Regions from separate parts of the Paenibacillus sp. FSL R5-0744 genome, predicted to be linked through region 1. Evidence: a T-box and tRNA genes for the amino acid it is inferred to sense, from the RefSeq annotation. Region 1 holds a T-box; the other holds one or more tRNA genes.
What was found. A T-box is a leader RNA that pairs with one kind of tRNA and senses whether it is charged. The one in region 1 lies ahead of pheS (phenylalanine--tRNA ligase subunit alpha), so its partner is inferred to be a tRNA-Phe.
Positions count from the first base shown of each region.

Region 2: it encodes a tRNA-Phe, which carries the amino acid that the T-box ahead of pheS (phenylalanine--tRNA ligase subunit alpha) is inferred to sense. The anticodon was not compared.

Region 1 covers NZ_CP150228.1:1,860,339-1,866,673, reverse strand. Annotated here, with positions in the region: gene pheT (phenylalanine--tRNA ligase subunit beta) at 1-1,434, opposite strand, end outside; gene pheS (phenylalanine--tRNA ligase subunit alpha) at 1,778-2,812, opposite strand; T-box leader at 2,873-3,159, opposite strand; gene MKY19_RS08095 (hypothetical protein) at 3,429-5,990, shown strand; gene MKY19_RS08090 (efflux RND transporter periplasmic adaptor subunit) at 6,049-6,335, shown strand, end outside.
Region 2 covers NZ_CP150228.1:141,621-147,955, forward strand. Annotated here, with positions in the region: rRNA gene MKY19_RS00665 (16S ribosomal RNA) at 1-641, shown strand, start outside; rRNA gene rrf (5S ribosomal RNA) at 766-882, shown strand; tRNA gene MKY19_RS00675 (tRNA-Ile) at 928-1,004, shown strand; tRNA gene MKY19_RS00680 (tRNA-Ala) at 1,026-1,101, shown strand; rRNA gene MKY19_RS00685 (23S ribosomal RNA) at 1,241-4,169, shown strand; tRNA gene MKY19_RS00690 (tRNA-Ser) at 4,252-4,343, shown strand; tRNA gene MKY19_RS00695 (tRNA-Met) at 4,374-4,450, shown strand; tRNA gene MKY19_RS00700 (tRNA-Val) at 4,459-4,534, shown strand; tRNA gene MKY19_RS00705 (tRNA-Thr) at 4,568-4,643, shown strand; tRNA gene MKY19_RS00710 (tRNA-Asp) at 4,657-4,734, shown strand; tRNA gene MKY19_RS00715 (tRNA-Phe) at 4,801-4,873, shown strand; tRNA gene MKY19_RS00720 (tRNA-Tyr) at 4,883-4,968, shown strand; tRNA gene MKY19_RS00725 (tRNA-Lys) at 4,974-5,046, shown strand; gene MKY19_RS00730 (helix-turn-helix domain-containing protein) at 5,187-6,290, shown strand.

The DNA.
Region 1 (6,335 bases):
CAGACGAGCAATTTCTTCGATAAGGTCAACATCATAGCTGATATCGCCACGTCTAGTTGGCACCTGAACTTCGATCAATCCTTGTGCGGTATCCCCGCATTTGAAATGTAGACGACCAAACAATGTCTTCACTTCTAGCAAGGACAGATCTGTTCCGAGATAACGGTTCAGCTTCTCCAAGGACAAAGTAAGTACCTTCTCTTCTCCTGCGACTGTTCCTGCTTGCACAATTCCTTCATGCACAGATCCGCCAGCATAACGCGCAATAAGTACTGCAGCGCGATTCAATGCAGGGATCACTGCATTTGGATCCACTTCTTTCTCGAAACGAAGCGATGCTTCCGAGCGAAGTCCCAGTTGACGCGAGGTTTTACGAACGGTTCCTCCGTCAAACTTAGCGGATTCCAGAACGAGATTTACCGTCTCAGCAGTAACTTCCGTATCCTGACCTCCCATTACTCCAGCCAGAGCTACTGCTTTAGCTCCATCAGCGATAACGAGCATATGTGGCTCAAGCTTCCGTTCTTGGCCATCAAGTGTAGTCAGGACTTCACCTTCATGAGCAAGACGAACGCCGAGTTCTCCGCCTTCTATTTTATCTGCATCAAAAGCATGAAGCGGCTGTCCGTATTCGAGCATCACATAGTTAGTGATGTCTACGATGTTGTTAATTGGACGAATCCCTGCCGCCATCAGACGATTCTGAATCCACAGCGGGGATGCTGCAGATTTAACACCTGAGATATAACGAACTGCGTAATGACTGCAATGTTCTTCATTCTCAATCTTAACGGAAATAGATTGAGCAGCTGCTCCGCTGATCTCAATCATTTCACTCGCAGGATCTGGTAATTTGATGTCGCGTCCAAGAATCGCGCTCACTTCATAAGCAGCACCAATCATGCTTAGGCAGTCTGAACGGTTCGGAGTCAGATCGAATTCCAGAATTTCATCATCTAGACCCAGCAACTTTGAAATATCTTGACCGATCTCTGTACCTTCAGGAAGTACAAGAATTCCTTCTTGCTGCTCTTTAGGAAGCAATTTATCATTGAGTCCCAATTCTTTAGCCGAGCAGATCATCCCTTGTGATAATACCCCGCGCAGCTTCGCTTTTTTGATATCCAGCCCTGGCAGCTTAGCGCCAACAAGAGCTACAGGAACGGTTTGTCCCGCAGCTACATTCTTTGCGCCACAGACGATTTGCAGATCTTCACCTTGACCTGCATCCACGATACATACGTTCAGTTTATCCGCATCAGGATGCTTTTCTTTTGATTTCACATAGCCGGTTACGATGCCGGAAATCCCTTTATTGCGGCGCTCTACTCCGTCAATTTCAATGCCGGCAGCGGTAATCTTCTCCGCTAGCTTTTCGGCGGTTACTCCTTCAATCGATGTATAATCAGCCAACCATCCGGTTGATACTTTCATGTCCGCTCACTTCCTTTATGTTTCAGATGTATTTATCTACTTGCCGTTCGATCTGCTTCCTGTGGGGGTAGTACAATTTAGGATTACTCGATCAAAGCTTCATACCCGTCCTATTTAGAGCAGTCACTACGAAAAATATTGGACTTCCGATCGCTGTTATCCTCAGATTTCCTGATTAGAACCGCTTCTCGCGGTAGAAATCCGAGGATAAAGGCGAACGCTGGCGCTTCTACAGTTCCAAAATTTCTCTCCGTTCCTTCTATTAATAGTCTTTTATTAAGCAAGATCAGTAATCCAATTGCTAATTACTCCTAACCCGTCAGCCAGCTCGCCCACCAAAAATCTAAACGCCCTTGAACTGCTTTACAAAACTCATATCATTGTTATAGAAATGACGGATGTCATCGATGCCGTATTTAAGCATAGCAATCCGCTCAACACCCATACCAAATGCGAAGCCGCTATACTTAGCAGGATCATAGCCACCCATTTTCAGAACATTTGGATGCACCATGCCGGCGCCAAGAATTTCTAACCATCCGCTTTGCTTGCACAGTCTGCAGCCATCGCCGCCACATTTGAAGCAGCTTACATCCACTTCAACGCTTGGCTCGGTGAATGGGAAGAAGCTCGGACGAAGACGAATGTCTGTATTCGGGCCGAACATTTCTTGTACGAATTGCTGCAAGGTGCCTTTCAGATCACTCATCCGAATGTTGCTTCCGATAACCAAACCTTCAATTTGATGGAACTGGAAGGAATGCGTTGCATCGTCATCATCGCGGCGGAATACTTTACCCGGGCAAATGATTTTAACTGGAACTTCACCGTTCATAGCCTGCATAGTACGAATCTGTACCGGAGACGTTTGAGTACGCATAAGCAGGTCATCCGTTAAATAAAAGGAATCCTGCATATCGCGAGCCGGGTGATTTTTAGGCAGATTTAGGGCTTCAAAGTTATAATAATCGGTCTCCACTTCCGGACCTTCAGCCACACGGTAGCCCATACCAATGAAAATATCCTCAATTTCCTGAACCACTCTGCTAAGCGGGTGAACGCCCCCTTGCTGCATGCGGCGACCTGGCAGGGTTACGTCTACTTTTTCAGCCTGCAGACGTTGCTGAGTCTCTTGCTGTTGAAAAGCCTCTTGCTTCGCTCCAATAATCTCCTCAATGGCACTACGCACCTGATTCGCTACTTGCCCGATAACCGGACGCTCCTCAGCACTAAGTCCTCCCATACCACGTAGAACTTCTGTAAGCTCGCCTTTTTTACCGAGATATTTCACTCTTAGGTCATTCAAAACCTGTGGATCCATAACCTCCTGCAACTTAGCCAGCGCCTCAACCTTCAATGCTTCCAACTTCTCTTTCATGGCCGTGTACAGCCCCCTTCAATCATTGTCTAGTTCAACAAAAAAAGGCCTTTCCTCCCGGTAAGGGACGAAAAGACCGTGGTACCACCCTTGTTAGACAAGCTGATCTGTTCCCCTTAAGAGCTTCATTCCCTCTTTTGGCTGGACAGATACCTATCTCACTTTATACAGAAATAACGGTCTGTGACCGGTTTCCCCTACGCTTCCTTACAAGGCAATCTTAAGGAATTCAAGGAACTGCTCCGGAGTGAACTTCGACAGCTCTGTATCCTAGAAACGCTCTCAATCACCGGCGTCTCCTCCCTGTAAGTCAGGCACTGTGTACTCTTCTCCATCACTGCATTTCACAATTCAATCTAATTGTCAGGTATCTCTTTTATGCAAGAGATATGTCTGTTTATTATATGCAAAATCTGTCGTTTTGACAAGTTCAAGCATAATTAGGGCAATTTTTATCTGGCTTTAAGCTGGCTTTAAGGTTCAGAGCCATTTTGGGGACTTTTTTTCAGCTAACGTTCAGCGGAGCTTGATAATTTCCATTATTAAGAAGGCATGGTTGTACTCAATCATAAATCACCTTCAAAATACAAGGACTTTCATACCGGGAGGGAATTACATGCATGCACGAAGAACAAAAGTAGCTGTGATCATACTTAGCGCAGCAGTTCTGAGTCAAGCTTCAGCGTATGGAGCATACGCGGCATCAACGACTACTTCATCCACCAAAACAGCAACTGCCACCACTGTATCCACTCTGGATAAACTCGGCTCGATAGCTTTAAAGAGTAACTTTAGTGTGAAGCTGACCGATGTTGGCTTTTCGACTCAGGATGGCGGCAATATTCTTACATACACTCTCAGCTATAACAATGGGAGCGGAAGCAGCATCAATCTTGTGGACTATTTCTCTAAAGTAACTACTGCAGGAGGAACCGTTATCCAAGGAAGCCCAGTAACCAGCAGTGCAACCATCAAATCTATCCCCTCCAAAAGCAGTCAATCCGTAACCTATTACGCAAACGTCGGTAAATCCACATCTTTAAATGGAGTGAAGATTTCAGTATTCGGTTGGGATTTCAGCAGTACTGATTATCAAAAAAAGCTGGGGACCTTCACCTTGCCTCTGGCTTTTTCACAAGCGGTCGCTAGAGGCCAAAGTAAAAAGATAACCTTGAATAATCAGCCCGTAACAACCAAAACGGAAAGTCTGCAAATTTACAAATATAACGGTAAGGTATACGCCAAAGTAGGTGTGAGCTTAACCAATCAAGGAACCAAAGTGCTAAGTGATCCTGGACTTAAGGGATACCTCGCATCTGCAGGAGGATCTGTATTTGAATTAACGCTTGATGATGCGAGCAGTAACTACAAAGTACAGCCACAGGAAAAAAAGACGATCTACTACATGACGGAAATTCCCTCTTATATGAAGACAGACAATATGACTCTGCAGTTTGCTGGAGAAGATACCTCATTAAAAATAGCTTTGCCCATCGTCACCTATAACCTTCCCGCTGCTACCACACCAGATCTTGTCGTAGCCAGCAATGTCATCAAGAAGCTTACGATCAACAATAATACTGTCGAGACGCAGTTAAAAAGCGCCAATGTCTATGCCGACAACGGCACCGCGAAGTGGACGCTGCAATTCCGAGTAAAAAATAGCGGCAACAAGGCGATTACTGTGCCTGCTTATGAGTTTACCGTTAAAGCCGCTGAAGGATACAGCTTTCCGGTGGACACGAAGGCTTTCGCTAACCTTACACTCAAACCCCTTGAAGAAAAAATAATTGAGCTCAGTGCAGAAGTTCCGCTAACGATAGCTCAAGGAACGCTACAGCTGCAAATGACTGAACCCGCTGTAGAGAGTAAGATCATTTTTCCTGCGGCCTATTATCAGATTCCTTACACACTCCAAACTAACAATTGGCAGGATACAGAATACGCGGTGGAGAACAGTCACGGCACATTTGCTGTCAAGCTTGAGAACATCCAGCGGCTACCTTGGGCAGACAAAGATCAGCTTGTAGCTAAAATCAATATTCGCAACACGAAATCGACCTCTGTGCAGCTTCCTGCATTTACAAGTGTCATTAAAGCTGGTGAGAGTGATATTAGCAGCACTTCCCAAGTTGTCACAGAAAGCACGCAAACCATACTCGGGCCAAATGAATCCGCAGACGTTTATGTCGTGGCCAATGTTCCTTACACCTACCAATTCAATCAATTAAAAATAACGCTGCAAGAAACCTCCGGCGAAAGCAAAAATAATTTTCTTTCTTTAAATACAAATCAGTTGGACAGCCGTGTTCAGGAAGTTGCAGCACTAAGTTCCTTCCAAATTGACCTTGAAAGTAAAAAAGCAGAAGTGTTAGAGCGCCGGACAACGGTTTATCAGGGTGCGAGCTCCAATATCATGTACACAGAACTGGAAATGAACAGTGAGGAAACACGTAAATCGGAGCAGGCTCAACTCGTAGCTTATTACAAAACGCCTGACAATCAATATTACGAAGCCGAGGTCAACCAGTCTACCACTTCCACGAGCCCTAACGGAAAAAATCTGGTTACCGTCTGGACTAAGCTTCCACTTGGAGTAGATCCTTCTCAGCTTGTTCTTTATGTCGGTGAAGGGGTATCCGAAGGAAAACTTACGGCTCCTGGCGGGAAATCAACGGGTTATATCAATACGGTGTCACTGGGTCTAAATAATGTTGCGGTGGAGTCAAAAAGTAATCTTTTGGATGTAGAATTGTTCCCTTATACCCTATCCGTTACAAATGCAGTCGCCTCCGTCACTGGTGGAAAAGATACGCTAAGCACTGTCCTAACCTACAACCTGTCGAGCAGCACGCTTTACGAATCGGGTACCTATGAGCACAAGCTTGTACTAGAGCTGATCGACCCCTTCGGACAAACGATGGAGAAGACATTAACACTGGGCACAGACCTACCATTAGGGAACTTCAAGTCATACACCACAACATTCACAAGCAATCTTTACAAAACTCTAGGTGGCGGCGCGATCCGATTGAATGTATACGACGAATTCCAAGGTCATCGAAATTTGCTGGGAACTGGGACCTATGTTGTCACTTATCAGGCAGCGTCAACGACTTCAAACAACAATTCCACTTCAAACACCGATTCTAGTGCTAACAATCCATCCGACACTTAGTAAGTGTGCGAGGTGTGGCCTAAGTTAAAAGAAATTTGATGATCTATGGAGGAAAGAAATGAAGAAGAAAAAAGTGTTGCTCTGGACCATCGGAGTAGTAGCTGTAGTAACAGCCGGATTGTTGGTGTATACATTTTTACCTGATAAGAGCAGTCAGGCTGCTGAAGTGCCCGTTAATACAGCCACGGTTACGAAGGGCGATATCGTAGTAAATGTATCTGGAGCAGGCTCCGTCACGGCCACTGAAACAGGAAAAGTGAAAACGAAGGACGCTGGAACCGTAGCTGAGGTGCTTGTCAAAGAAGGCGACAATGTGAAAAAAGGTCAGACATTAATTACCTTCGA
Region 2 (6,335 bases), 1.7 Mb from region 1:
GAAACTCAAAGGAATTGACGGGGACCCGCACAAGCAGTGGAGTATGTGGTTTAATTCGAAGCAACGCGAAGAACCTTACCAGGTCTTGACATCCCTCTGAATCCACTAGAGATAGTGGCGGCCTTCGGGACAGAGGAGACAGGTGGTGCATGGTTGTCGTCAGCTCGTGTCGTGAGATGTTGGGTTAAGTCCCGCAACGAGCGCAACCCTTAACTTTAGTTGCCAGCAAGTAATGTTGGGCACTCTAGAGTGACTGCCGGTGACAAACCGGAGGAAGGTGGGGATGACGTCAAATCATCATGCCCCTTATGACCTGGGCTACACACGTACTACAATGGCCGGTACAACGGGAAGCGAAACCGCGAGGTGAAGCCAATCCCATCAAAGCCGGTCTCAGTTCGGATTGCAGGCTGCAACTCGCCTGCATGAAGTCGGAATTGCTAGTAATCGCGGATCAGCATGCCGCGGTGAATACGTTCCCGGGTCTTGTACACACCGCCCGTCACACCACGAGAGTTTACAACACCCGAAGTCGGTGGGGTAACCCGCAAGGGAGCCAGCCGCCGAAGGTGGGGTAGATGATTGGGGTGAAGTCGTAACAAGGTAGCCGTATCGGAAGGTGCGGCTGGATCACCTCCTTTCTATGGAGAATCGTCTTCTGCAATGAAGACATTCAAATCGGAAGTTAAACTTCCATTATAGAACCTTCGGGTTCGAACACTCACTCGTGTTCAGTTTTGAAAGAGCAAGTCTCTTTCGTATGCGTTTGGTGGCGATAGCGGAGGGGTTCCACACGTACCCATCCCGAACACGACCGTTAAGCCCTCCAGCGCCGATGGTACTTGGACCGAAGGGTCCTGGGAGAGTAGGACGCCGCCAAGCGGACAACCATTCTTTGGTTGATTCACAATATTATATATGTTATATGGGCTTTTAGCTCAGTTGGTTAGAGCGCACCTCTGATAAGGGTGAGGTCGGTGGTTCGAGTCCACCAAGGCCCACCATATGACATTATATCTTTTTATGGGGCCATAGCTCAGCTGGGAGAGCGCCTGCCTTGCAAGCAGGAGGTCAGCGGTTCGATCCCGCTTGGCTCCACCATAATTTTAAATTCAATACCTTCTTTAAACTTGATCCTTGAAAACTGGATACCGAAACGAATTTGCGTTTTAGAACATCTTTTAGCAACTTGTGTAAACAAGTAAATGTTATTAGTGAGATTTTTCTTAGGAAAAATCAAGGTTAAGCTAATAAGAGCACACGGAGGATGCCTAGGCGCCAGGAGCCGACGAAGGACGTGGCGAACAACGAAACTGCCTCGGGGAGCTGTAAGCAAGCTTTGATCCGGGGGTGTCCGAATGGGGAAACCCAGCTGTGGTAATTCGCAGTTACTCATCTCTGAACACATAGGAGATGTAGAGGCAGACCAGGGGAACTGAAACATCTAAGTACCCTGAGGAAGAGAAAACAATAGTGATTCCGTCAGTAGCGGCGAGCGAACGCGGAACAGCCTAAACCTAAGAGCTTGCTCTTAGGGGTTGTGGGACGTCTCACATGGAGTTACAAAGGAATATGGTAGGTGAAGAGGTCTGGAAAGGCCCGCGATAGAGGTAAAAGCCCTGTAACCTAAACTGTGTTCTCTCCGAGACGGATCCCGAGTAGTGCGGGGCACGTGAAACCCCGTATGAATCCAGCAGGACCATCTGCTAAGGCTAAATACTACCTGGCGACCGATAGTGAAACAGTACCGTGAGGGAAAGGTGAAAAGCACCCCGGAAGGGGAGTGAAATAGAACCTGAAACCGTGTGCTTACAAAAAGTCAGAGCCCGATCTATGGGTGATGGCGTGCCTTTTGTAGAATGAACCGGCGAGTTACGTTTAACATGCAAGGTTAAGTCGAGAAGACGGAGCCGCAGCGAAAGCGAGTCTGAATAGGGCGACTTAGTATGTGGACGTAGACCCGAAACCGTGTGATCTACCCCTGTCCAGGGTGAAGGTGCGGTAACACGCACTGGAGGCCCGAACCCACGCATGTTGAAAAATGCGGGGATGAGGTGGGGGTAGCGGAGAAATTCCAATCGAACTCGGAGATAGCTGGTTCTCCCCGAAATAGCTTTAGGGCTAGCCTCGGTATAAGAGTAGTGGAGGTAGAGCACTGATTGGGTGCGGGGTCCGCAAGGATTACCAAGCTCAGTCAAACTCCGAATGCCATATACTTATTGCCGGGAGTCAGACAGTGAGTGCTAAGATCCATTGTCAAAAGGGAAACAGCCCAGACCATCAGCTAAGGTCCCCAAGTGTGTGTTAAGTGGGAAAGGATGTGGAGTTGCACAGACAACCAGGATGTTGGCTTAGAAGCAGCCACCATTGAAAGAGTGCGTAATAGCTCACTGGTCGAGTGACTCTGCGCCGAAAATGTAACGGGGCTAAACACACCACCGAAGCTATGGCTAGATACGTATGTATCTGGGGTAGGGGAGCGTTGTATGTGGGTTGAAGGTGTACCGTAAGGAGCGCTGGACAGCATACAAGTGAGAATGCCGGTATGAGTAACGAAAAGATCAGTGAGAATCTGATCCGCCGAAAGCCCAAGGTTTCCTGAGGAAGGCTCGTCCGCTCAGGGTAAGTCGGGACCTAAGGCGAGGCCGAAAGGCGTAGTCGAAGGACAACAGTTTGAAATTACTGTACCACCGTAATCCGCTATGAGCGATGGGGTGACGCAGGAGGGTAGTGACGCGGACTGATGGATATGTCCGTCTAAGCAGTGAGGCTGATGTGTAGGCAAATCCGCACATCATTAAGGCTGGGCTGTGATGGGGAGCGAAAATTACAGTAGCGAAGGTCATGATCTCACACTGCCAAGAAAAGCCTCTAGCCAGGAGAAGGTGCCCGTACCGCAAACCGACACAGGTAGGCGAGAAGAGAATTCTAAGGCGCGCGGAAGAACTCTCGTTAAGGAACTCGGCAAAATGACCCCGTAACTTCGGGAGAAGGGGTGCCCCGGTAGTGTGAATAGCACGAGGGGGCCGCAGTGAAAAGGCCCAAGCGACTGTTTAGCAAAAACACAGGTCTGTGCGAAGCCGCAAGGCGAAGTATACGGGCTGACGCCTGCCCGGTGCTGGAAGGTTAAGGGGAGTGGTTAGGGGTAACCCGAAGCTATGAACCGAAGCCCCAGTAAACGGCGGCCGTAACTATAACGGTCCTAAGGTAGCGAAATTCCTTGTCAGGTAAATTCTGACCCGCACGAATGGCGTAACGACTTGGGCGCTGTCTCAACGAGAGATCCGGTGAAATTTTAATACCTGTGAAGATGCAGGTTACCCGCGACAAGACGGAAAGACCCCATGGAGCTTTACTGCAGCTTGATATTGAATTTGGGTACGATCTGTACAGGATAGGTGGGAGCCGTAGAAATCGGAGCGCAAGCTTCGGTGGAGGCGCCGTTGGGATACCACCCTGATCGTATCTAGGTTCTAACCTAGTACCCTAACCGGGTACGGGGACCGTGTCAGGCGGGCAGTTTGACTGGGGCGGTCGCCTCCTAAAGAGTAACGGAGGCGTTCCAAGGTTCCCTCAGAATGGTTGGAAATCATTCGAAGAGTGCAAAGGCATAAGGGAGCTTGACTGCGAGACCTACAAGTCGAGCAGGGACGAAAGTCGGACTTAGTGATCCGGTGGTACCGCATGGAAGGGCCATCGCTCAACGGATAAAAGCTACCCTGGGGATAACAGGCTTATCTCCCCCAAGAGTCCACATCGACGGGGAGGTTTGGCACCTCGATGTCGGCTCATCGCATCCTGGGGCTGAAGTAGGTCCCAAGGGTTGGGCTGTTCGCCCATTAAAGCGGTACGCGAGCTGGGTTCAGAACGTCGTGAGACAGTTCGGTCCCTATCTGTCGTGGGCGCAGGAAATTTGAGAGGAGCTGTCCTTAGTACGAGAGGACCGGGATGGACGTACCGCTGGTGCACCAGTTGTTTCGCCAGAAGCATGGCTGGGTAGCTACGTACGGACGGGATAAGCGCTGAAAGCATCTAAGCGTGAAGCCCCCCTCAAGATGAGATTTCCCAATTAGTAAGACCCCTTGAAGACGACGAGGTAGATAGGTTGGAGGTGGAAGTGCAGTAATGCATGGAGCTGACCAATACTAATCGGTCGAGGGCTTATCCTATACTTAAAATGCAAATTCAATTCGGATTCAGTTTTCAGGGAGTCAAATTCCTGTTTGGATTGCTGTGGTACTGATATCGTTTGGAGAGATACCCAAGTGGCTATAAGGGGACCCTCTGCTAAGGGGTTAGACTGCGTAAGCGGTGCGTGGGTTCGAATCCCACTCTCTCCGCCATTTTCAATCCATAGCATTTCTAATTATTGTGGCGGTGTAGCTCAGCTGGCTAGAGCGTACGGTTCATACCCGTGAGGTCGGGGGTTCGATCCCCTTCGCCGCTACCATAATACCTGGAGGCTTAGCTCAGCTGGGAGAGCATCTGCCTTACAAGCAGAGGGTCGGGGGTTCGATCCCCTCAGCCTCCACCATTATTACTTTTTTAGAATTACTTTTTACACCGTGCCGGTGTAGCTCAACTGGTAGAGCAACTGACTTGTAATCAGTAGGTTGGGGGTTCAAGTCCTCTCGCCGGCACCATTATTATCAATGCGGAACCGTGGTGTAGTTGGCCTAACATGCCTGCCTGTCACGCAGGAGATCGCGAGTTCGAATCTCGTCGGTTCCGCCATTTTTTTCCACAAGACTAGGGTGGGAAGTTTAATGCTACCACTTTATTTTTATGTCAATTTAATATGGCTCGATAGCTCAGTCGGTAGAGCAGAGGACTGAAAATCCTCGTGTCGGCGGTTCGAATCCGTCTCGAGCCACTTTTCCCTGGGGGATTAGCGAAGTGGCCAAACGCATCAGACTGTAAATCTGCTCACGTACGTGTTCGGTGGTTCGAATCCATCATCCCCCACCATTTATGAGCCATTAGCTCAGTTGGTAGAGCACCTGACTTTTAATCAGGGTGTCGAAGGTTCGAGTCCTTCATGGCTCATCCCAAACAGAAAGTCATCACCTTATGGTGGTGGCTTTTTTTGTGTTTTATGGTTGTATTATAGTAGCGCGCTACTGTAGCGATTAACATAATATAAGAGAATATGCTAAAATAGGCGAAAAGAGCAAAAGTGGTGGAGCATGGTGACTATGGATAGTGAGACATTGCGGAAAAAATTAGAGCAGCTCACCGGAAAGAGAACCGGAATCAAGCAGTTAGGGAGGCAGCATTCAGCTTCTCTTTTTAGCATGGGATTAGAAGGACAGGATCAGCTGGTAATCCATGAGGGTCATCTCTGGGCACCTTTGTATGAGAGTGACGGACGTATAACCGCTGTCTGGGTAGAAATGGAGGGGCTCACCTCTCTGGAAGTACAACTGGTCAACTATGCAGTTCGAAATTTTGCTATTGCACTTAAAGCTACAGGGCTTAGAGAAGAAGGTGAAGTGGAGGCGCGGCAGCTTGGCGCTTGGTTGAACACGGAGCTAGAGCAAGAGAAGAATGACACTGAAATTCCCGATGAGATCACTCTAAAGGGACGTCTGTTCGGAGATATGATTCCATTCCTCCTAAGTAGTGAGATTGCCCATAGTCCACAGATCTCTTATCGTTCACTGATGAAATTACTGCGTAGCTATTTTGAGAACGAAATTCTGCTCATTCCCCTTCAAGAGAAGGAATGGTTAATTTTAGCTCGTAAAGAATTACTTACGGGCGGGGATGATAAGGATGATGAAGAAGAGAGTGTAGATGATCTTCTAGCACAGACTAGTATGGGGTTACATGAGCTGATAGCTAGTGAATGGGTAGGGGTATTCCATTTGGCAGTAGCTCCGGCTATAGTCCCTGTTAAGGGATTGACTGGATCTGTAGCTTTGCTCAGGGAGACGATTGTACTTGGTCGTATTTTTCAAGTAGGAGAGTATATTCATTTACCTTGGGAACTGCATTTGGAACGTTTGGTTAACAGCATTCCTGATGTACGCCGCAAACAGTTGCTTGGACAAATTGGTGACTACTCCTCTGTACTATCAGATAAAGAAATGCTGCTGACTTTGGAGACCTTTTTTGAGATGGACTGTAATGTAAGTGAAACCGCCAAGAAGTTGTATATCCATCGAAATACGCTGCTTTACCGTCTGGATAAGATAAAACAAGAGACCGGAGCAGATGTACGAAGCTTTGGGGACGCTGCTATTGTTAAGCTTACTATGCTTTTGTATAAAGTGACGAAAAGGAAATAGGTTTTTTGTGAACCTTACAAATAGCCATAGTGTCCCGACTGGGGT